Regions from separate parts of the Streptomyces sp. NPDC048417 genome, predicted to be linked through region 1. Evidence: riboswitches for the same ligand, from Rfam matches in the RefSeq annotation. Region 1 holds a riboswitch; the other holds the start of a gene.
What was found. Region 1 has a riboswitch for glycine ahead of gcvT (glycine cleavage system aminomethyltransferase GcvT). Riboswitches for the same ligand answer to the same signal wherever they lie in the genome.
Positions count from the first base shown of each region.

Region 1 (11,859 bases):
GGCCTTCAGCGCCGCCGCGTCGTAGGACGGCTTCAGCGTCTCGGCGATCACGTCCGCGACCTCGGTGAAGTCCTCGGCCGTGAAGCCGCGCGTGGCCAGCGCCGGGGTGCCGATCCGCAGACCCGAGGTGACCATCGGCGGCCGCGGGTCGTTCGGGACGGCGTTGCGGTTGACCGTGATACCGACCTCGTGGAGACGGTCCTCGGCCTGCTGCCCGTCCAGCTCGGACTCGCGCAGGTCGACGAGGATCAGGTGGACGTCCGTACCTCCGGACAGGACGTTCACACCGGCCTCGCGGGCGTCGGGCGCGGTGAGCCGCTCGGCGAGGATGCGCGCACCCTCCACCGTACGACGCTGGCGCTCCTTGAAGTCCTCCGAGGCGGCGACCTTGAAGGAGACCGCCTTCGCCGCGATCACGTGCTCCAGGGGACCGCCCTGGAAGCCCGGGAAGACGGAGGAGTTCAGCTTCTTCGCGAAGGCCTGGCGGGCCAGGATGATGCCGCCGCGGGGACCGCCCAGCGTCTTGTGGGTGGTGGAGGTGACCACGTCGGCGTACGGCACCGGGTTCGCGTGCAGACCGGCGGCCACCAGGCCGGCGAAGTGGGCCATGTCGACCCACAGGTACGCCTCGACCTCGTCGGCGATCCGCCGGAACTCGGCGAAGTCCAGCTCACGCGGGTACGCCGACCAGCCGGCGATGATCACCTTCGGCCGGTGCTCCTTGGCGAGCCGCTCCACCTCGGCCATGTCGACGAGACCGGAGTCGTCCACGTGGTAGGCCACCACGTCGAACTGCTTGCCGGAGAAGTTCAGCCGCATGCCGTGGGTCAGGTGGCCGCCGTGGGCGAGGTCGAGGCCCAGGATGGTGTCGCCGGGCTGGGCCAGCGCGAACAGGGCCGCCTGGTTGGCGGAGGCACCGGAGTGCGGCTGCACGTTGGCGTACTCGGCGCCGAACAGCTCCTTCACCCGGTCGATGGCGATCTGCTCGGTGACGTCGACGTGCTCGCAGCCGCCGTAGTAGCGGCGGCCCGGGTAGCCCTCGGCGTACTTGTTGGTGAGTACCGAGCCCTGCGCCTCCATGACCGCGACCGGAGCGAAGTTCTCCGAGGCGATCATCTCCAGGGTGGACTGCTGGCGCTCCAGCTCGGCGTCGACCGCGGCCGCGACCTCCGGGTCGAGCTCGTGCAGGGGCGTGTTCAGAACGGACATCTGTTTCTACGACTCCTCAACCGGTGTCTGTGCGGCCCTCAGCCGGCGGTGAAGGCGGTGTACTCGTCGGCGGAGAGCAGGTCGGCCGGCTCGTCCGCGAAACGCACCTTGAACAGCCAGCCGCCCTCGAAGGGGGCCGAGTTCACCAGGGACGGGTCGTCCACGACGTCCTCGTTGATCTCGGTGATCTCACCGGTGACCGGCGAGTACAGGTCGGAGACCGACTTGGTCGACTCCAGCTCGCCGCAGGACTCGCCCGCGGTCACGGTGTCGCCGACGGCCGGGAGCTGGACGAAGACGACGTCACCGAGCGCGTTGGCCGCGTGCTCCGTGATGCCGACCGTCGCCACGCCGTCCGCGGCGGCCGACAGCCACTCGTGCTCCTTGCTGTAACGCAGCTGCTGGGGGTTGCTCATGGCCTGAATTCTCCTGTACGCGGGGGAGTGCTGGTGAAAGAGGACTGCTGGAAACGTGCGTGAGCAGCGGAAATGTGCGCAGGGTCACGCGCTGCCGCGCTCAGTGTCTCCCTGTGGATCTGCTTCTGGCGCTGTGGGTCTACTTCTGCCGCTTGTAGAACGGCAGTGCCACGACCTCGTACGGTTCGTGGCTGCCCCGGATGTCCACGCCCACGCCCGCCGTGCCCGGCGCCGAGTGCGCCGCGTCGACGTAAGCCATCGCGATCGGCCTGCCCAGTGTGGGGGAGGGGGCACCGGAGGTGACCTCGCCGATCACCTCGCCGCCGGCGACCACCGGGTACCCGGCGCGCGGCACCCGGCGGCCCTCGGCGACCAGGCCGACGAGCACCCGCGGCGGCTCGGCGGCGGCTCGGTCGGCGGCCTCCCGAAGCGCCTCGCGCCCTACGAAGTCGCCGTCCTTCTCGAACTTCACCACCCGGCCGAGCCCGGCGTCGAAGGGGGTCAGCGAGGTGGTCAGCTCGTGCCCGTACAGCGGCATGCCCGCCTCCAGGCGCAGGGTGTCCCGGCAGGACAGCCCGCAGGGCACCAGGCCCACCGGGGAACCCGCCTCGGTCAGCGCCTGCCACAGCTCCACCGCGTGCTCGGGCTTCACGAACAGCTCGAAGCCGTCCTCGCCGGTGTAGCCGGTGCGCGCGATCAGCGCCGGGACCCCGGCGACGGTGCCGGGCAGCCCGGCGTAGTACTTCAGGCCGTCCAGGTCGGCGCCGGTCAGCGACTTCAGGATCCCGGGCGACTCCGGTCCCTGGACGGCGATCAGCGCGTACGCGTCCCGGTCGTCCCGCACCTCGGCGTCGAACCCGGCGGCGCGCTCCGTCAGCGCGTCGAGGACCACCTGGGCGTTGGAGGCGTTGGCCACCACCAGGTACTCGGTCTCGGCCAGCCGGTAGACGATCAGGTCGTCGAGGATGCCGCCGTCGGCCCGGCAGATCATGGTGTAGCGGGCGCGCCCGACGCCGACGGAGGCGATGTTGCCGACCAGGGCGTGGTTCAGCAGGGCGGCGGCCTGGGGGCCGGTCACGGCGATCTCGCCCATGTGAGAGAGGTCGAAGAGCCCGGCCCTGGTCCGCACGGCGACGTGCTCGTCGCGCTCGGAGCCGTAGCGCAGGGGCATGTCCCAGCCGGCGAAGTCGGTCATGGTGGCGCCGAGCGAGCGATGCAGGGCATCGAGCGCGGTACGGCGGAGTCCAGCGGAATCGGAACTGCTCATCGGTCGGTCGTCTCCCAAAGATCCCAGGGCATGACAGGCGAGGTCTGTCCTCCCCATCTGTCATCGGAACCTGAGAGGTTCGCCCTGACCACACCGGTGGTCACGGCTTGCACCTTGGGTGGGGCCACCGACACAGCGGCCCGCTTTTCAGATGTGCCTCGCCCGCGCGGTAACGGGGCCTGAGAGATTCAAGGGAGGGACTTGCTCCTTCGGCGCCCCAGCGAAGGCTGCTGGGGACTCTCCCGCGCGGATTCAAACGGCCGGTATGCAGTTGGCGGCCACATCATTGCATGCCGGGCGGAGCTTTGTAACAGGCCTGTGGCCGGAGCCGGACGGAACCGCGAGACACCGTGCATTACCTTCTCTTTACGTTAAGTGGGGAGAACCTTTCCTGAACCCCAGGGAGGACGATCACGGTGACAAGGACCACGGCATACGCGGCGACGACGGGCATCGCCCTGCCCGAGCAGCCGACGGCCCCGGCCCGCGAGCGGTGCGGGGGGCTCCCCCACGCTCGGCTGCGCTCGCGCGGGGGGACCCCCATGGCGCCGGTCGTCCGCGATCTGCGCGACCGGGCCGGCCACAGCCCGCACGGTCTGCTCTTCGGCCCCCGTGACCTGGTCGTGGTCACCGGGCTGCCCGGAAGCGGCAAGTCCACCCTGATGCACCGCACCGTCCAGGGCAGACGGATCGACTCCCAGGACACCCGCGACCGCTGGGACGCCCGTCTGGCCCGCTTCCTGCCGTACGCCCTCTACCGCCCGCTGGTGCGCCTCGCGCACTACGCCGGACTGCGCCGCGCGCTGCGCACCGGCGAGGGCGTGGTGGTGCACGACTGCGGTACCCAGGCCTGGGTGCGCGACTGGCTGGCCCGCGAGGCCCGCCGCCGCGGCGGCACCCTGCACCTGCTGCTCCTGGACGTCACGCCGGGCACGGCACGGGACGGCCAGCGTGAGCGCGGCCGGGGCGTCTCCCGGTACGCGTTCCTGCGGCACCGTCACGCCGCCGGCCGCCTGGTGCGCGCGGTGGAGCAGGGCGGGCTGCCCCAGGGCGTCGGCTCCGCGGTGCTGCTTGACCGGGACGCGGCGGACGTGCTGTGCCGGATCGCCTTCCAGGAGGCGGAGGAGCCCGCCGGGTGAGGCTTTCCGGAAAGCGGGGCGGCTCACGGGGTGAGGCATTGTCACAGCCACCCGCTAGCCTTTTCAGCCTCAGCAGCAGTGGTTTCCAGCAGGCGGTAGGCAGATGGACTTCCCGGCGGACATTCCCGCGGACTTCCCGGCACAGGCGCACCCCCACCCGCACGGCGGTTGGCCCGGCAACGAACTGGAGGAGGTGCTGTCGGCCTCCCTCGGCGTCCCCGCGGCGGCGGGCCGGCTCATCGAGGTACTGGCCCGCAGTTTCCTGTGGATCCCGCTACCGGAGGGCGGCGGCCCGCACAGCGGCCCGCTGGACCTGCCCACCACGGAGATCGAGGGCCGGGTGTACGTCCCGGTCTTCAGCTCCGAGGAGCAGTTCCGCCAGGTGGTCGGCTCCCATCTGTCGTACACGATCGCCCCGGCCGTCGAGTTCGCCCGCGGTCTGCCCCCGCAGGTCGGCATCGCCGTGAACCCCGGGGGAGTGGTGGGCGTCCCGCTGCCGCCGGAGGCGGTCGCCGAGCTGTGCCGGACCGGCCGCAGCGAACTGGACGGCCCCGCCTCGGGCGGCCGGGTCCGGCTCTTCGAACCGGACTGGCAGGACGACCCGATGGACTTCCTGGCCGCCGCCTCCGCCGAGTTCGCCGGGACCGGCGTGGTCGCCACGGCCCGCCGCTGCCTGGCCGCGGTCGAGACGGCGGACCCCGTGATGTTCGTGGGCGTCGAACTCTCCCACTGGGAGGGGGACATCAGGGCGCTGCCCCTGGAGGCGCTGGGCAAGGCCCTCGGCCGGGTCCCGGTGAAGTGGCCGGTGAACCTGGTCCTGCTCGATGTGGCGGACGACCCGGTGGGCCACTGGATGCGGGAGAACGTCCGCCCCTTCTATCAGTACGGTCACTAGAAACGCCGTTGGGGTACCCGACCGAGGGAGGCGGGACCGTGCCGATCTGCGGCTCCGCCGCGTGGGCGGGAAGTTCCACGACGAACCCGCACTCGCGTCCGGACAATCGGCTCCCACCCCTTGGGCGCATAAGCTGTCTCCAAACGCGGGGTAACACATGAAGGGGCGGTAACACGTGAGCGCCAGCGGCACCGCGGCGACCGGACAGGTCGAGCACATGCTGCGCCAGGTAACCCCCGGGCGCTACGACGCCTACGAGGCACTCCTCCGCGCCCTCGCCACGCCCTCCTCCGGCCAGATCTGGATGCTGCTCTGGCACGGCCAGGCCGGCTCCCCCGACGCCCAGTACGGGAACATGGAGGTCGACGGCCACGGCTACGCCCCCTGCGTGACCTCGGCCCAGGAACTCTCGGCGAGCGGCTGGAACCGTTCGTACGAGGTGGTCGACGGTCTCGACGTGGCCCGCACGCTCTATCCCGACCACTACGGTCTGTGGCTCAACCCGCACGCCCCGGGCGGCGGTGTCGGCATCCCCTGGCTGGACCTGCGCCGCATCGCGACGGGACTGGACCGGCAGCCCGCCGGGCCGCTGCGCCTGTCGGAACCGGCCATCGAGATCCCGCAGTTCTACGCGCTGCTGTCGCAGAACGCCCACCGTACCGCCGCGGTCCGCTCCCTGCGGCGTGCCTGGGTGCAGCCGGCGCTGGGGGCGCCGTATCTTGCGATCGGCCTCGACGTCTACGACACGTCGCCGCCGGCGGTGGACTCGGTGCGGGCGATGATGCAGCAGTCGATCGGGGCGGTGCCGGACGGGTTGCCGGTATCCACGGTCGCCATAACCGATGAGTACGACCCGATCGTGATGTGGATGAGAGCGAGTGCCCGTCCCTTCTACGACCGTGAGGCGCATGAGGCGTCGCCACCGGCGCACGCGGCGGGATACGGGTACCCGCCTGCCCGCAGGGGCTACTGAGCCGCCTGCCGTCCGCACAGACGAAACGGGACCCCGCACCGCTGCGGGGTCCCGTTCCTACGCGTCGCGTGTCACGCGTTCTCGCGCAGCCACTCGTTGTGGGAGTCGCCCTTCATCGGGGTGACCATGGCGTGTTTCCACTTCACCTCGGTCTTGGAGCACTTGGCGACGTCCCAGATGTACTTCGTGATGGTCCGGGACTTGGCCAGGTGCCACATCCGAATGCGCTGGGTCCTGCCCTTCTCGATGTAGAGCACGTACTCCCACTCCTCTTTGTGGGACCACTTCTTCGTGAGCTGCACGCCGGCCTTGATCTCGGCCTCGGCGATCCACTTGCCGATCTCCGCCTCGGCCTCGCCGGGGCAACTCCACAACGGCGCCGGCCGAGGCCGTACCCGCCGACACCGCGACGATGGTCAGTGAGCCCGCCGGCGTCGCGAGGGCGGCGCCGGCGCGGTGAGCTACCCGCCTGTCGTCATGACTCCCTGCACACGACCAACTGCCCATGGGTGAGGGCGAGTTGGGCGCTCTGTCTGTTGGCAGTGGGGACGCTGGCGTCCGGGTCCGGGATCCGCCAGCGGAGTTGCCGGGCGCGGCTGACGAAGGCTCAAGGAATCCTCAAATGTCGTCCTTTGCGTCTGATGGGCCCTGTGCCCGATGAGTCGATTGTCCCGATTGATCAGGCAGTGAATTGCCGCGCAATGGCCGCGAATGCTTTCATGTTGTTTCCACGGCGTGAGGTGAATCACATCTCCGGTCCGGGTCGGCGGGCCTTGTGTTCGCCCCGCGCGATTCCGCGTCCGCATAACGGGAAACCGCTGCTTGCATCACGGTTGCGCATCCATTCGCCGTCAAGGCTGGCGACTGATCGCTTGGGCGTTTAAGACTCCCTTCGCTAGGGGTTCGCCCTCTGTGTGACTGATCGTTCGAGGCCGCTACCAGCGGCAAACGCGCGCCGGCTACCGCCGGTTGAGAGGGGTCCCTGCCAGATGACGGCGCCATTGCACGACACGACCGCGGAAGCGGCCCCCACTGTGTCGCCGGAGACGGGAGGCGGCACGAAGATCGAGGGCCGGACCCTCAAGCAGATCGCCTGGCGCCGTCTGAAGCAGGACAAGGTGGCGCTCGCAGGGGGCGTCTTCGTGGTCTTCCTGGTACTGGTCGCGGTCTTCGCTCCGTTGATCGTCTCGCTGCTCGGCCACCCTCCGAACGAATTCCACCAGGAGAAGCTGGACCCCTTCACCAACCTTCCCCAGGGTGCTTGGGGCGGTGTGAGCGGTGACTACCTCTTCGGAGTCGAGCCCAACAAGGGGCGGGACGTTTTCAGCCGTATCATCTACGGTGCCCGTATTTCGCTCCTCGTGGCATTTCTCGCCGCGGTGGTCGCGGTGGTCCTCGGCACGCTGTTCGGTGTCGTGGCGGGCTACTTCGGAGGCTGGGTCGACTCGCTGATCAGCCGCGTCATGGACGCCCTGCTCTCCTTTCCGCAGTTGCTGTTCATCATCTCCCTGGTCTCGGTCCTGCCCGACGACCTGCTGGGTCTGACCGGCTCGGGAGTGCGCATCGCTGTCCTCGTCCTGGTCATCGGCTTCTTCGGGTGGCCCTATGTCGGCCGCATCGTCCGCGGTCAGACGCTCAGCCTCAGGGAGCGCGAGTACATCGAAGCGGCGCGAAGCCTGGGCGGAGGACGTCGGCACATTCTGTTCAGGGAACTGCTGCCCAACCTCGTCGCACCGATCCTGGTGTACGCGACCCTCATGATTCCCACCAATATCCTCACCGAGGCGGCCCTCAGCTTCCTCGGGGCGGGTGTCCGGCCGCCGACCGCGTCATGGGGCGGCATGCTCCGTGACGCGCTGCAGACCTACGAGCACGACCCGATGTTCATGGTCTTCCCCGGTGTCACGATCTTCGTCACCGTCCTTGCTTTCAACCTTTTCGGGGACGGCTTGCGTGATGCGCTGGACCCCAAGGGAACACGCTGACGCACCTCTTGCCCCTGCCTTACTGTCAGGTGGCTCTCTTCATGGTTCTCCGGCACAGGCCCGGGAACGCGGATCTCGGAGGTTACGAGAAAATGTCCACAGGTTTCCCGAGGCGGCGATTTGTCGCCGGAGCGTCTCTCGTGGTGGCAGCGCTGGTGGGTACCACCGCATGCGGCGGCGGCGGGGACGACAGCGACAGCAAGGACAAGGGCGCCGGCTTCAACGCTGCCCTGAACAAGGTCGTCAACGCGTCCACCAAGAAGGGCGGGACGCTGAAGTTCATAGGCAAGCAGGACTTCGACTCCCTTGACCCGCAGCGCACCTACTACGGCATGACCTGGGACTTCATGCGGTACTTCAGCCGCACCCTGGTCACCTACGACACCAAGCCGGGTGACGCCTCCAACAAGCTGGTCGGCGACCTGGCCACCGGCCCCGCGCAGGTCTCCACCGACGGCAAGACCTACACCTACAAGCTGCGCTCCGGACTCACCTGGGAGGACGGCTCCAAGCTGACCTCCGAGGACGTCAAGTACGGCATCGAGCGTATCTGGGCCACCGACGTGATCACCGGAGGCCCGGCGTACCTCAAGCAGACCCTCGACCCCAAGGGCGAGTACAAGGGTCCGTACAAGGACAAGACCAAGGACAAGCTGGGTCTGAAGGCCATCGCGACCCCCGACGACCAGACCATCGTCTTCAAACTGCCCAAGCCGAACGCCGACTTCGAGCAGTTCCTCGCCATGCCCACCGGCGCACCGGTCAAGGCGAGCAAGGACACGGGTGCCAAGTACACCCAGCACCCGTTCTCCTCGGGCCCGTACAAGGTTCAGTCCTACGACGCCGGCAAGAGCCTGACGCTGGTCCGCAACACCGCCTGGAACAAGGCCTCGGACCCGATCCGTCCGGCGCTGCCGGACAAGATCACCGTGACGATCTCCGCCAACCTGGAGGAGAACGACAAGAAGCTGATGGAAGGTGACTACGACCTCGACGTCAACGGCACCGGCATGACCCAGTCGGGCCGTATCACCGCGGTCGAGGACCACCGGGCGGACGTCGACAACATCCAGACCTCCTTCGTCCGGTACGTGGCCCTGGTCCACAGCGCGAAGCCCCTGGACAACGTCCACTGCCGCAAGGCCGTCTTCTACGCGACCGACTTCGCGGGCCTGCAGCAGACCCGTGGCGGCGCCCAGGCGGGCGGTGCCATCGCCAACTCGGTCTTCCCGACGTCCATCCCGGGCTACTCCGACTACGACCCCTACGGGATCCTGGCCCGCAAGGGCAAGCCGGACGACGCCAAGGCCAAGGACGAGCTGAAGCAGTGTGGCAAGCCGAGTGGCTTCTCCACCAAGATCACAGCGCGGACCAACAACCCGTCCGAGGTGGACACGGCCGAGGCCCTGCAGGAGCAGCTCGCCAAGGTCGGCATCAAGATCGAGGTCGACTCGATCGACGGTGCCCAGTCCTCCAGCATCACCGGCTCGCCGAAGGTCGTGAAGTCGCGCGGCTACGGCATGACGATGAGCGGTTGGGGTCCCGACTTCGCCACCGGCCAGGGCTACGGCCAGCCGCTGTTCGACAGCCGGTTCATCTTCGACAACGGCAACTACAACGAGTCGCAGATCAAGGACCCGCAGATCGACAAGCTGTTCGATGAGGCGATCGCGTCGACCGACCCGGCCAAGTCCAAGGCGTACTACGAGCAGATGAACAAGCAGCTCCTCGACAACGCCGACTGGATGCCGTTCATCTACGAGAAGAACATCTCCTGGCGCGGTCCGCGTCTGACGAACATCTACTCGTCCGCTGCCTACAACGGCCGCTACGACTACGTCTCGCTGGGCGTCGTCAAGTAGTCGACGCACACCCGAAGTGATCGCACCCTTGCCGCCGAAACCCGCCAGTCCGAAGGGCAGGTGATGGCCCTGGCGGTGGCCGGGACCTCCCACGAGGAGGCCCGGCCACCGCCGGGCCGCACACAGTGCTTGCTTATCTCATCCGGCGTCTGTTCGCCATAATCGTCATGGTGCTGGTCGTTCTGCTCGCGACCTTCACCGTCTTCTACGTCCTTCCGAAATGGGCGGGCCAGGACGTCGCCGTCCTGTTCGCGGGCAAGGCCACCGGGGCCGAACAGATCGAGGGCATTCGCACCAAGCTCGGTCTCGACCAGCCGGTGCTCGTGCAGTTCTGGGACTTCATCAAGGGCATCCCGCTCGGACGTGACTACGCCAACGGAAACGACGTCACGCACTGCCCCGCGCCCTGCTTCGGCTACTCCTTCGTCACCGAGAAGCCGGTGTGGGACACCTTGAAGGAGGCGATGCCCGTCACCGGCGCGCTCGCCGCCGGCGCGTGTGTCCTGTGGCTGGTGGCAGGTGTCGCCGCCGGTATCGTCTCCGCGCTCAAGCGGGGCTCGTTCTGGGACCGTGCCGCGATGGTCGGCGCGCTCGCGGGTGTCTCCCTGCCGGTCTTCTTCACCGGCATGGTGGCCATGGGCCTGTTCGTGCACAGCCTTGGCTGGATCCACCTCAAGGACGACCTGAACACGGGCGACTCCATCGGGGTGTGGTTCGAGACGCTGCTTCTACCATGGATCGTGCTCGCCCTGCTCAACGCCGCGATGTACGCACGCCTGACCCGGGCCACCATGCTCGAGGTGCTCGGAGAGGACTACATCCGCACCGCCCGGGCCAAGGGACTCGGGGAGCGGGTGGTCATCACCAGACACGCCCTGCGCTCCGCGATGACCCCGATCCTCACCGTCTTCGGCTTGGACATCGGTGCGCTGCTCGGCGGTGCCGTGCTGACGGAGTCCACGTTCAACCTTCCTGGCCTCGGCCTCGCCGCGGTCCAGGCGATCAGCAGTCATGATCTGCCGGTCATTCTCGGGGTGACCCTGTTCGCGGCCCTCGCGATCGCCGTCGCCAACCTCGCCGTGGACCTCTTGTACGCTGCCATCGACCCGCGAGTGAGGCTGGGATGACCGAACTGCACCAGAGCGGAGCGGCTGTGGGCGAGCCCACGCTCACCTCGCCCGCCCCGACGTCCTTCCTGGAAGTGCGCGACCTGAAGGTGCACTTCCCGACCGACGACGGCCTGGTCAAGTCCGTCGACGGGCTCAGCTTCACGTTGGAGAAGGGCAAGACCCTCGGCATCGTGGGCGAGTCCGGCTCCGGCAAGTCGGTGACCTCGCTCGGCATCATGGGCCTGCACACCGCCGGCCAGTACGGCAAGCGCAAGGCACAGATCTCCGGCGAGATCTGGCTGGACGGCACCGAGCTGCTGTCCGCCGACCCCGACCACGTGCGCAAGCTGCGCGGCCGGGACATGGCGATGATCTTCCAGGACCCGCTGTCCGCGCTGCACCCGTACTACACGATCGGCCAGCAGATCGTGGAGGCGTACCGGATCCACCACGACGTCGACAAGAAGACCGCGAAGAAGCGCGCGGTCGAGATGCTCGACCGGGTGGGCATCCCGCAGCCCGACAAGCGCATCGACAGCTACCCGCACGAGTTCTCCGGCGGTATGCGCCAGCGCGCGATGATCGCGATGTCGCTGGTCAACAACCCCGAGCTGCTCATCGCGGACGAGCCGACGACCGCCCTGGACGTGACCGTCCAGGCGCAGATCCTCGACCTGATCCGGGATCTGCAGACGGAGTTCGGCTCCGCGGTCATCATCATCACCCACGACCTGGGCGTCGTCGCCGAACTCGCCGACGACATCCTGGTGATGTACGGCGGCCGCTGCATCGAGCGCGGACCGGCCGAGGAGGTGTTCTACGAGCCCCGCCACCCCTACACCTGGGGACTGCTCGGCTCGATGCCCCGCCTCGACCGTGAGCAGCAGGAGCGCCTGATCCCGGTCAAGGGATCCCCGCCCTCGCTGATCAACGTCCCGTCCGGCTGCGCCTTCAACCCGCGCTGCCCGTACGCCGACGTCCCGAAGGACAACGTCACCCGCACG
Region 1 covers NZ_JBEZKI010000028.1:97,299-109,157, reverse strand. Annotated here, with positions in the region: gene glyA (serine hydroxymethyltransferase) at 1-1,209, opposite strand, end outside; gene gcvH (glycine cleavage system protein GcvH) at 1,248-1,625, opposite strand; gene gcvT (glycine cleavage system aminomethyltransferase GcvT) at 1,765-2,892, opposite strand; glycine riboswitch at 3,050-3,147, opposite strand; gene AB0D59_RS36995 (AAA family ATPase) at 3,303-4,031, shown strand; gene AB0D59_RS36990 (enhanced serine sensitivity protein SseB) at 4,135-4,926, shown strand; gene AB0D59_RS36985 (enhanced serine sensitivity protein SseB C-terminal domain-containing protein) at 5,102-5,899, shown strand; gene AB0D59_RS36980 (hypothetical protein) at 5,971-6,273, opposite strand; gene AB0D59_RS36975 (ABC transporter permease) at 6,889-7,884, shown strand; gene AB0D59_RS36970 (ABC transporter substrate-binding protein) at 7,977-9,746, shown strand; gene AB0D59_RS36965 (ABC transporter permease) at 9,872-10,873, shown strand; gene AB0D59_RS36960 (ABC transporter ATP-binding protein) at 10,870-11,859, shown strand, end outside.

Region 2 (11,859 bases), on a different contig from region 1:
GGGGCTGCGTCGTCGGGAAGAACACCGACATCATGCGGGCCGCCCGGATCGAGGACGGAGCGGTCATCGGTGACGAGTGCCTGATCGGTGAAGAATCGATCGTGCAGGGCAACGTCCGGGTCTATCCGTTCAAGACCATCGAGGCCGGTGCGTTCGTCAACACGTCCGTGATCTGGGAGTCCCGGGGCCAGGCGCATCTCTTCGGTGCCCGTGGTGTCTCCGGAATCCTGAACGTGGAGATCACGCCGGAGCTGGCCGTACGGCTCGCCGGCGCGTACGCGACCACTCTGAAGAAGGGCTCCACGGTCACCACGGCCCGTGACCACTCGCGGGGTGCCCGTGCGCTCAAGCGGGCGGTCATCTCCGCGCTCCAGGCCAGCGCCATCGACGTACGCGACCTGGAGAACGTGCCGCTGCCGGTGGCGCGGCAGCAGACCGCGCGCGGCAGCGCCGGCGGCATCATGATCCGGACCTCGCCCGGGGTGCCCGACTCCGTCGACATCATGTTCTTCGACGGGCAGGGCGCGGACCTCTCGCAGGCCAGCCAGCGCAAGCTGGACCGGATCTTCGCCCGTCAGGAGTACCGGCGTGCGTTCCCCGGTGAGATCGGCGACCTGTACTTCCCGGCCAGCGTCTTCGACTCGTACACGGGTTCGCTGCTGCGCAACGTCGACATCACCGGGATCGCCGAGGCCGGGCTGAAGGTCGTCGTGGACGCCTCCAACGGCAGTGCCGGGCTCGTTCTGCCCAGCCTGCTCGGGAAGCTCGGCGTGGACTCGCTGACCATCAACCCCGGTCTCAACGAGGCCAGGCCCACGGAGACCGCGGATCAGCGACGATCGGGGCTGGTGCGCCTCGGCGAGATCGTGGCGTCTTCCGGGGCCGCGTTCGGTGTGCGGTTCGACCCGGTGGGCGAGCGGCTGTCCCTGGTGGACGAGAAGGGCCGCATCATCGAGGACGACCGCGCGCTGCTGGTGATGCTCGATTTGGTGGCCGCCGAGCGGCGTAGTGGCCGTGTGGCGCTTCCCGTCACCACGACCCGGATCGCCGAGCAGGTGGCCGCGTACCACGGCACCCAGGTCGAGTGGACGACCACCTCGCCCGACGACCTCACGCGCGTGGGGCGTGAGGAAGGCACCATCTTCGGTGGTGACGGCAAGGGCGGATTCATCGTCCCCGAGTTCAGCAGCGTCTACGACGGTACGGCGGCCTTCGTGCGCCTGATCGGCCTGGTGGCGCGGACACAGCTCACGCTCAGCCAGATCGACGCCCGGATCCCGCGGGCGCATGTCCTCAAGCGGGACCTGGCGACCCCGTGGGCTGTCAAGGGCCTGGTCATGCGGCGTGTCGTCGAGGCGGCCGATGATCGCTTCGTGGACACGACCGACGGGGTCCGGGTCGTCGAGACGGACGGGCGCTGGGTGATGGTGCTGCCCGACCCGGCCGAGGCGGTCACCCACCTGTGGGCCGAGGGACCCGACGACGCCTCCGCGCAGGCCCTGTTGGACGAATGGTCGGCGATCGTGGACAGCGCCGGTCGGTAAAACCGCCGCACGCGCGCGTGCCGGACAAGTGTCCCCCAGGGGGCCCGTCCGGCACGCCGGTGGGGCCGTTCGGAGGTACCGGTCGCAACGTGCGACGATGTGCGGCATGCCGCAGCAACCCCCCGTTCGGAGCAGCGCCACCCGGCCGCAGCGCCCGGACGCCTCCATGTCGTTGATCACCAACGTCATGGACCACAGCCTCGACGACGGGTACGCCGAGGCGGCGGCCCGTAAGCGGGCGCAGGGGGAGGCCGGCGGCATGCCGAAGACCCTCCGGGCCAGGCTGGGCCTCGCCGGCGGTCTGGTGCTCGCGGCCCTGGTGGTGACCGTGGGAGCGGCGCAGGCGCGGGTGACGGCCCCTGTCGTGGCCAAGGAGCGCCAGGAGCTCATCGACCGCATCGACCGTGAGACGACCGCCGCCGACAAGCTGGAGACCAATGTCGACAAGCTGCGGGACGACGTAAGCGCCCGCCAGCGTGCGGCGCTGAAGGAGAGCGGCGGCAGTGGTCAGGCGGACCTGGTGGGCATCCTGTCGGGTGCCACGGCGGTGCACGGCCCCGGGGTGAAGCTGGTCGTGAACGACGCCAAGGAGGCCTCCTCGGGCGGCGACGGCAGCAACCCGCGGGAGACCTCAGGGTTCTCCGACACCGGCCGGGTGCGTGACCACGACATGCAGCGGGTCGTGAACGGGCTGTGGGCCTCGGGCGCCGAGGCGATCGCCATCAACGGGCAGCGGCTCACCGCGCTGTCCGCGATCAGGGCCGCGGGAGACGCGATACTGGTCGACAACAGGCCGCTGGTACCGCCGTACACGGTGCTGGCGGTGGGGGACGGGGAGAGGCTCAGCTCCAGGTTCCAGGACAGCCCCGACGGGCTGTATCTGCATGCGCTGGAGGAGAACTTCGACATCCGGGCGACGATCTCCACGGAGAGTGCCGTCCGGCTGCCCGCCGCACCCAGCGTGATCGTACGTACGGCCCAGCCGTACACCGAGAAGACGGAGAAGGGCACATCGTGATCGCCGTACTGGGCCTCGTCGTGGGCGTCGTGGCCGGACTGTTGGTCCGTCCTGAGGTTCCGGCGGTCGTCGAGCCGTATCTGCCGATCGCCGTCGTCGCGGCGCTCGACGCCGTCTTCGGCGGTCTGCGGGCCATGCTCGACGGGATCTTCGACGACAAGGTCTTCGTGGTGTCGTTCCTGTCCAACGTGGTGGTGGCCGCGCTGATCGTGTTCCTGGGCGACAAGTTGGGCGTGGGCTCGCAGCTGTCCACGGGCGTCGTCGTGGTCCTCGGTATCCGTATCTTCTCCAACGCCGCGGCGATCCGACGGCATGTCTTCCGGGCGTGAGCGGCATGAGCGAACACGAGAAGCATCCGGAACACCGGCTGCGCAGAGAACTGCCGGACGAGGTGCCCACTGCGGCGCCGGAGACCGGATCCGGGGCCGAGCCGAAGCCGGATGCCGGGCTGACCGGCCGCCGACGGCTGATCCAGGGGCTCTGGCCGCCGCGGGTCAGCCGGGCCCAACTGATCGTCGCCGTGCTGCTGTTCGGGCTCGGATTCGGGCTCGCCGTGCAGGTGGCGTCGAACAGCGACAGTGACAGCGCCTTGCGCGGGGCCCGCCAGGAGGATCTTGTTCGCATCCTCGATGAACTGGACGACCGTACTCAGCGTCTTGAGGACGAGAAGACAGGACTTGAAAAGCAGCGCCAGGAGTTGCAGAGCAGTTCCGACCAGGCGGCGGAGGCACGCAGGCAGACGGCCGAGAAGGAGAGGCAACTCGGCATTCTGGCGGGCACCGTCGCGGCGCAGGGTCCTGGCATCACGATGACGGTCGACGACCCGAAGGGGACGGTACAGGCGGACATGCTGCTCGACGCGATCCAGGAGCTGCGCGCGGCCGGCGCGGAGGCGATCCAGGTCAACGGGGTACGAGTGATCTCCGGCACCTACCTCACCGGCTCCGGGAAGAGTGTGAGCGTCGACGGGAACAAGATCACCCAGCCCTACGTTTTCAAGGTGATCGGGAAGCCGCAGGATCTCGAACCGGCTCTCAACATCCCCGGAGGCGTGGTGCAGACCCTGGAGAAGGAGCAGGCGACTGTGACCGTCGAGCGGTCGACCAAGATCGTGGTGGATGCCTTGCGACCGGCGAAGCAGCCTGACTACGCTCGGTCGTCCTCACAGTGAACCGGCGGTGCATGCGGGACGTCCGGCGAGGGCATGAGGATGCGGGGGGTCGGCGCACCGGGAAGCCGGTGCGTGGTGGAAACTGTCTGGTGGATACGGACGTTGTGAGGTTGTCCGGGTCGGCCGGTTTATTCAGTCAGGGTTCGTCCTGCCCCACGGGCGGGTCTGTTTCGGTCAAGGGGAATCGCCCGTGAAGTTGTTTTCGAAGTTGTTCGGCAAGAGCGCGCGAGAGGGTAGCGACAACGCGACCGCCCGTCATCGCGCACAGCCCGACGCGGACGGTCAGCGCCCGCTGTTCCGGGACCAGGTGGCTGGCCCGGGGGGTGACATTTCGGGAGGTCAGGGCGCGCGGTCAGTTGACCCGTCGCAGTCCGGCGGCATAGGTTTCGGGCAACCGTCAACCTCAGGTGCGGGTGGAGGGTTTACCTCCGACCCGTACGCGTCCAACGCCCCGGCGGGGCAGCCGCGGCAGGAGGATCCGTCCATGTCGGCCCTGGTTTGTACGAGGTGCGGTAACCGCAACGCGGAGAACGCCCGCTTCTGTTCCAACTGCGGTGCCCCGCTGCGCGCGGGCGCCGTCCCCGAGCGGGCGTCGGAGACGACGTCCACGATCTCGATCTCCGGCCTGGAGGCCTACGACGCCGAGGTCACCGGCCAGACCCAGGCGCCGGCGCTCTCGCCCGAGGCGCAGGCGGCCGTCGACGCGCTGCCGCTGGGCTCCGCGCTGCTGGTCGTGCGCCGTGGCCCGAACTCGGGCAGCCGCTTCCTGCTGGACAGTGACCTGACCACGGCCGGCCGCCACCCGCAGAGCGACATCTTCCTGGACGACGTGACGGTCTCGCGCCGCCATGTGGAGTTCCGCCGCCAGCCGGACGGTTCGTTCACGGTGGCCGACGTGGGCAGCCTCAACGGCACGTACGTCAACCGGGAGCGCATCGACCAGGTCGCTCTGTCGAACGGTGACGAGGTCCAGATCGGCAAGTACCGGCTGGTCTTCTACGCGAGCCGGCAGGGCATCTGACCCTCCGGACAGCGTCCGGGGACTCCAGGGAAGAAGGTCCATGCTGCACACACCGAGCGGCGGTACCGGTCACGGCACCGCCGCCACGGAAACCGGGCTGATGAGCATCGGCACGGTGCTGAACGTGCTGCGCGACGAGTTCCCCGAAGTCACCATCTCCAAGATCCGCTTCCTGGAGTCGGAGGGGCTGATCGAGCCGCGCCGGACCCCGTCCGGGTACCGCAAGTTCAGTGCCGGGGATGTGGAGCGTCTCGGACACGTCCTGAGGATGCAGCGGGACCACTATCTGCCGCTGAAGGTCATCCGGGAGTACCTGGACGCCATGGCGCGCGGTGAGGCCGTCCAGCTGCCCGTACTGGGACGGCAGCGGGACGGCGAGGCGGTGCCGATGGTCGCCGAGGCCCCCACGGTGGCGCGGATCGGCCGGGACGAGCTGCTCGCGGCCGCCGAGATCGACGAGAACTGCCTGGCGGAGTGGGAGTCGTACGGGCTGCTCGCTCCCCTGGAGGACGGCGTGTACGACGCCGAGGCGGTCACCGTGGCCGCGCTCGTGACCGAGCTGGGCCGGTTCGGGATCGAGCCGCGCCATCTGCGGGTGATGAAGGCCGCCGCCGACCGTGAGGCGGGCCTGGTGGACCAGGTGGTGGCCCCGCTCAAGCGGCACCGCAATCCGCAGACCAGGGCTCATGCCGAGGCCCGTACGAAGGAGCTGGCGGCGCTCACGGTGAGGCTGCATGCCGCACTGGTGCAGACTGCGCTCGGGGTGCGGCTGCCGTGACCATCGTGACAGGACCCGGGCGGAGGCCGGATCGGGCGCGCGTTCAGGGCCCGACTACCCAAACGTCCCGGGCACGGCCTAGGGTTGCTGTGTGAACGAGCTCGATGTCGTAGGTGTCCGGGTGGAAATGCCCTCCAACCAACCGATCGTGCTCCTGCGCGAAGTGGGAGGCGACCGTTACCTCCCCATCTGGATCGGGCCGGGGGAGGCGACGGCGATCGCGTTCGCCCAGCAGGGCATGGCTCCGGCGCGACCGCTGACCCACGACCTGTTCAAGGACGTGCTGGAGGCCGTCGGTCAGGAGCTCACCGAAGTTCGCATCACGGACCTGCGTGAGGGCGTCTTCTACGCGGAGCTGGTCTTCGCCAGCGGTGTCGAGGTGAGCGCCCGTCCGTCCGACGCCATAGCGCTGGCGCTGCGCACCGGAACGCCGATCTACGGGAGCGACACGGTGCTGGACGACGCGGGCATCGCGATCCCGGACGAGCAGGAGGACGAGGTGGAGAAGTTCCGCGAGTTCCTCGACCAGATCTCGCCCGAGGACTTCGGCACCAGCAGCCAGTGAGGGACCCGAGCGGCCCGTCACCCACCCACCAGAGGCCGGTGACGGGCCGGTTCACGGCTGGTCAGGCTCGAAACTCATGGGCAATTGCCAGCGGCCATTGAGAGCGTCCTACGCCTTCCCGCCAGAGCATTCGGCTAGCCTTTCCCCGCGGTGGGGCACGGGAAACCACTCCTAGGGTGATTATCACTCGGCGTGCCGAGTGTGGCGATCGTTGACGCACCCCTGGTGACTGCCTACCGTCGAGAAGGCAGGTCAAGGACGGAGGTCGGCGTGAGAAGCAGCGGCGACGGTACGGCTGGGGGTGCCCCGGGACGCGATCTCGGGGCGAGCGGTCCGTACCGGCCTCACGGCAGCACTGCCGGTCACGCTCCGCAGCGGCCGACGGCAGTGCCGAGCGGCGGAGGGGCGGCGTCCATGATGACCGAGGAGATCGGCTACCGGGGGCCCACGGCCTGTGCGGCGGCCGGCATCACCTACCGGCAACTCGACTACTGGGCCCGCACCGGCTTGGTCGAGCCCAGCGTGCGGCCCGCCTACGGGTCGGGCACCCAGCGCCTGTACAGCTTCCGGGACGTCGTCGTCCTGAAGATCGTCAAACGGTTCCTGGACACCGGGGTGTCCCTCCAGAACATCCGCACCGCCGTCCAGCACCTCAGGGAGCGCGGTTTCCGTGATCTGGAGCGCATGACCCTGATGAGCGACGGCGCCACGGTCTACGAGTGCACCTCGCCCGACGAGGTCCACGCCCTGCTCCAGGGCGGCCAGGGCATCTTCGGGATCGCGGTCGGCGTGGTCTGGCGGGACGTGGAGAGCGCGCTCTCCCAGCTGCACGGCGAGCGGGTCGACACCGGCGAGACCCTGGTCCGGCCCAACCCCGCCGACGAGCTGGCCCGGCGCCGCAACCGGGCGGTCTGAGGTCCTGGCCCGACCCTCCTCGAATTTCTTGAGCCCTGTGTGATGCCCCGGCACGGTTGCGTGCCGGGGCATTGTCAGTGGCGTGGTGCAGCATCGGAGATGTGAGAAACGCGCCCACGATCCTGCATCTCGACATGGATGCCTTCTACGCCTCGGTGGAGCAGGCATCCAAGCCGAGTCTGCGCGGGAAGGCCGTGGTCGTGGGCGGGCTCGGACCGCGCGGTGTGGTGGCCACCGCGTCCTACGAGGCCCGGGTGTTCGGGGTGCACTCCGCGATGCCGATGGCACAGGCACGCAGGTTGGCGCCGAACGCCGCGTACCTGGTGCCGCGCTTCGGGCTGTACCGGTCGATCAGCGAGCAGGTGATGGCGCTGCTGCACGAGCTGTCGCCGCTGGTGGAGCCGCTGAGCCTGGACGAGGCGTTCGTGGACCTGGAGGCGGGCGAGGTGGCCTGGGACGCGGGGTCGGCGCGGCTGGTGGGGGAGAAGCTCCGCGCGGACATACGGGTCGCCACGGGGCTTGCCGGGTCGGTCGGGCTCGCCGCCTCCAAGATGCTCGCGAAGATCGCCTCCGAGCTGGCCAAGCCGGACGGACTGGTGCTGATCGAGCCGGGCACGGAGCGCGCGATGCTCGGGCCGATGTCGGTGCGGACCCTGCCGGGCGTGGGGCCGGCGACGGGGGACCATCTGCGGCGGGCCGGGATCACCACGGTCGACGAGATCGCCGAGGCGGGGGAGGACGAGTTGGTGAGGCTGCTGGGCAAGGCCCACGGGCACGCGCTGTACGCGATGGCGCTGGCGCACGACGAACGGCCCGTGGTCGCCGAGCGGGAGGCCAAGTCGGTCTCCGTCGAGGACACGTACGACGTGGACATCCATGACCGGATGCGAGTGGGGATGGAGGTGCAGCGGCTGGCCGACCGGTGTGTGCGCAGGCTTCGGGGGGCCGGGCTGTCGGGGCGGACCATCGTGCTGAAGGTTCGGCGGTACGACTTCTCGACGCTCACCCGGTCGGAGACGCTCAGAGGGCCGACCGACGACCCGGCGGTGGTGCGGGAGGCGGCCGCGCGGTTGCTGGACTCGGTGGACACGACGGGGGGCGTGCGGTTGCTGGGCGTGGGCGTGTCGGGGCTGGCCGACTACACCCAGGAGGATCTGTTCGCGCAGGCGGCAGGGGAGGCGGCGGAGATCCTGGCGGAGGAGGACGCTGCCGAGCCGGTCGCCGTGCAGGAGGCGGTCGTGGAGCGGAGATGGCCCGCGGGGCACGACGTTCGGCATGCCGAGTACGGGCACGGATGGGTGCAGGGCAGTGGCCTGGGGCGGGTGACGGTGCGGTTCGAGACTCCGTGGGCGGTGGAGCCGGGGCGGGTGCGGACGTTTCGGGTCGATGACCCTGAGCTGGAGCCGGTGGAGCCGCTGCCGCTGGTGCCGGGGGTTCCGGTGGACGGGGTGGGTGCATGACCCGGAGCAGGGCTGGGCCGGGGGTGGAATCACTTACCGCCGCCTGCCGGGTGCCTCGCCCACAAGGGGGTACCCCCAGCGCCCACCCGTGCCGCCTGGGGGTCCCCCCAGGTTTTGCGGGCTCTGGGGGAGGCCCGACTGCCTGCGGCTGGAGAACGCGCACCGTCGGCCGTCAGGCGCCCGCGTCCTCCGTTCCCGCCAGCTTGCCGAAGTCGTGGTCCGGGTGGTCGCGGGGTGGGGCGGTCGTGTCCAGGCCGTAGTGGTGGTAGAGCTGGAGTTCCTGCTCCGGGGACAGGTGGCGGCCCACTCCGAAGTCGGGAGCGTCCTTGATCAGGGCGCGGTCGAAGGGGACCTGGAGGGTGCCCTCGACCAGTTCGCTGGGGTCCAGGGGCACGAAGGCGTCCCGGGAGAACAGGCCGGTGCGTATGGCCGCCCACTCCGGCACGCCGGTCGCGTCGTCGAGGTAGACCTCGTCGATCGTGCCGATCTTGGTGCCGTTGCGGTCGAACGCCTTGCGGCCGATCAGGTTGCGCGGATCGATGTCGGTCTGCACGGGCCCTCCACTTGGTCGCAACTCATCCGTAAGCACTACAAAAGAGCACATTGAAGGAGGCGGCCACTCGAAGGCCCGTGCGTCGCCCTCGCTGGTAGGCTGGCAAGCGGCTGCTGACCCCGTGCGGGAGAGTCCTCCGGACAGACCGGAGGCGCCGAAGGAGCAAATCCTCCCCGGAATCTCTCAGGCTCACGTACCGCACGGACGAGGTCACTCTGGAAAGCAGGGCGGGCGTCGACGACGTTCGCTCTCACCGACGGTGCAAGCCGGATCCCCTGGGCGTCCGGCGAAGCTCTCAGGTTGAGATGACAGAGGGGGAGGCCGTCGGGGTGCCCGTGCCGGGGTACCCCTCGAAGGTCGCGTCAGACCAGGAGGCCTCCGCAATGACCGCCCAGCGTGTTCCGCTCTCCGAGCTCGAACAGGGAATCCCCTTCGAGCAGCGCCATATCGGGCCCGACCACGAGTCCCGGGCCAAGATGCTCGCCCAGGTCGGGTACGGCTCGCTCGACGAGCTGACCGCCGCCGCCGTGCCGGACGTCATCAAGAACGCCGACACCCTGGAACTGCCGGGCGCGCGCACCGAGGCCGAGGTGCTGGCCGAGCTGCGGTCGCTGGCCGACCGGAACCAGGTGCTCGACTCGATGATCGGGCTGGGCTACTACGGCACCTTCACGCCGCCCGTCATCCTGCGCAACGTGATGGAGAACCCCGCCTGGTACACGGCGTACACGCCGTACCAGCCGGAGATCTCCCAGGGGCGGCTGGAAGCGCTGCTGAACTTCCAGACCATGGTCGCCGAGCTCACCGGACTGCCCACCTCCGGCGCCTCGCTGCTGGACGAGGGCACGGCCGCCGCCGAGGCCGTGGCCCTGTCGCTGCGCATGGGCAAGAACAAGAAGGGCGTCTTCGTCATCGACGCGGACGCGTTCCCGCAGACCGTCGCCGTGATCCGGACGCGGGCCGAACCGACCGGGGTCGAGGTCGTCGTCGCGGACCTGAGCGACGGGATCCCCGCGGACCTCGCCGCCCGTGAGATCAACGGCGTGCTCGTCCAGTACCCCGGCGCCTCCGGTGCCGTACGCGACATCAAGCCGCTCGTCGAGCAGGCCCACGAGCTGGGCGCGCTGGTCACCGTCGCCGCCGACCTGCTCGCGCTGACCCTGCTGACCTCGCCGGGCGAGCTGGGTGCCGACATCGCCGTCGGTACGACCCAGCGGTTCGGTGTGCCGATGGGCTTCGGCGGGCCGCACGCGGGCTACATGGCGGTGCGGGAGAAGTTCGCGCGCAGCCTGCCCGGCCGGCTCGTGGGCGTGTCCGTGGACGCCGACGGGCACAAGGCGTACCGGCTCGCGCTGCAGACCCGTGAACAGCACATCCGCCGTGAGAAGGCCACCAGCAACATCTGCACCGCGCAGGTGCTGCTCGCCGTGATGGCCGGCATGTACGCTGTCTACCACGGGCCCGAGGGGCTGAAGGCCATCGCTCGGCGGACCCACCGCTACGCCACGATCCTGGCCGCGGGGCTCAGGGCCGGCGGGGTCGAGCTCGTGCACGGCGCCTACTTCGACACCCTCACCGCGCGCGTGCCCGGCAAGGCCGCCGAGATCGTCGCCACCGCCCGGCAGAGCGGTGTCAACCTGCGGCTCGTGGACGCCGACCACGTCTCCATGGCCTGCGACGAGACCACCGTGCGGGCCCAGCTGGGTGCCGTGTGGGCGGCCTTCGGGGTCGAGGGCGACGTCGAGGCGCTGGACGCGGTCGCCGAGGACACGCTGCCCGAGGCGCTGCTGCGCGGCGACGGCTACCTGGCCCACCCCGTCTTCCACCAGCACCGCTCCGAGACCGCGATGCTGCGCTACCTGCGTCGGCTCGCCGACCGGGACTACGCGCTGGACCGGGGCATGATCCCGCTGGGCTCCTGCACCATGAAGCTCAACGCGACCACCGAGATGGAGCCGGTCACCTGGCCCGAGTTCGGTCAGCTGCACCCCTTCGCGCCCGCCGAGCAGGCGCAGGGCTATCTGACGCTCATCCGTGAGCTGGAGGAGCGGCTCGCCGAGGTCACGGGCTACGACAAGGTGTCGCTCCAGCCCAACGCCGGGTCGCAGGGCGAACTGGCCGGGCTGCTCGCCGTACGCGCCTACCACCGTGCCAACGGCGACGAGCAGCGCACCGTGTGCCTGATCCCCTCCTCCGCGCACGGCACCAACGCCGCCAGCGCCGTCATGGCCGGGATGAAGGTCGTCGTCGTGAAGACCGCCGAGGACGGCGAGGTCGACGTCGAGGACCTGCGGGCGAAGATCGAGCAGCATCGCGACCAGCTCGCCGTGCTGATGATCACCTACCCGTCCACGCACGGCGTGTTCGAGGAGCACGTCGCGGACATCTGCGGTCAGGTGCACGAGGCCGGCGGCCAGGTGTACGTCGACGGGGCGAACCTCAACGCCCTGGTCGGGGTGGCCAAGCCCGGGCACTTCGGCGGCGACGTCTCGCACCTGAACCTGCACAAGACGTTCTGCATCCCGCACGGCGGCGGCGGTCCGGGTGTCGGTCCGGTGGCCGTACGGGCCCACCTGGCGCCGTACCTGCCCAACCACCCGCTCCAGCCGGCCGCCGGACCGGCGACCGGCGTCGGGCCGATCTCGGCCGCTCCGTGGGGCTCCGCCGGGATCCTGCCGATCTCGTGGGCGTACGTCCGGCTGATGGGCGGCGAGGGGCTGAAGCGCGCCACGCAGGTGGCCGTGCTCAGCGCCAACTACATCGCCAAGCGGCTGGAGCCGCACTACCCCGTGCTCTACACCGGTCCCGGCGGGCTGGTCGCGCACGAGTGCATC
Region 2 covers NZ_JBEZKI010000054.1:1,885-13,743, forward strand. Annotated here, with positions in the region: gene AB0D59_RS48510 (mannose-1-phosphate guanyltransferase) at 1-1,544, shown strand, start outside; gene AB0D59_RS48515 (DUF881 domain-containing protein) at 1,651-2,562, shown strand; gene AB0D59_RS48520 (small basic family protein) at 2,559-2,891, shown strand; gene AB0D59_RS48525 (DUF881 domain-containing protein) at 2,897-3,733, shown strand; gene AB0D59_RS48530 (FHA domain-containing protein) at 3,924-4,754, shown strand; gene AB0D59_RS48535 (MerR family transcriptional regulator) at 4,795-5,532, shown strand; gene AB0D59_RS48540 (bifunctional nuclease family protein) at 5,624-6,097, shown strand; gene AB0D59_RS48545 (MerR family transcriptional regulator) at 6,368-7,012, shown strand; gene AB0D59_RS48550 (DNA polymerase IV) at 7,114-8,472, shown strand; gene AB0D59_RS48555 (PRC-barrel domain-containing protein) at 8,645-9,025, opposite strand; glycine riboswitch at 9,140-9,234, shown strand; gene gcvP (aminomethyl-transferring glycine dehydrogenase) at 9,409-11,859, shown strand, end outside.
Region 2: it holds a riboswitch for glycine, as region 1 does, so the genes downstream of both, gcvP (aminomethyl-transferring glycine dehydrogenase) here and gcvT (glycine cleavage system aminomethyltransferase GcvT) in region 1, are expected to answer to the same signal.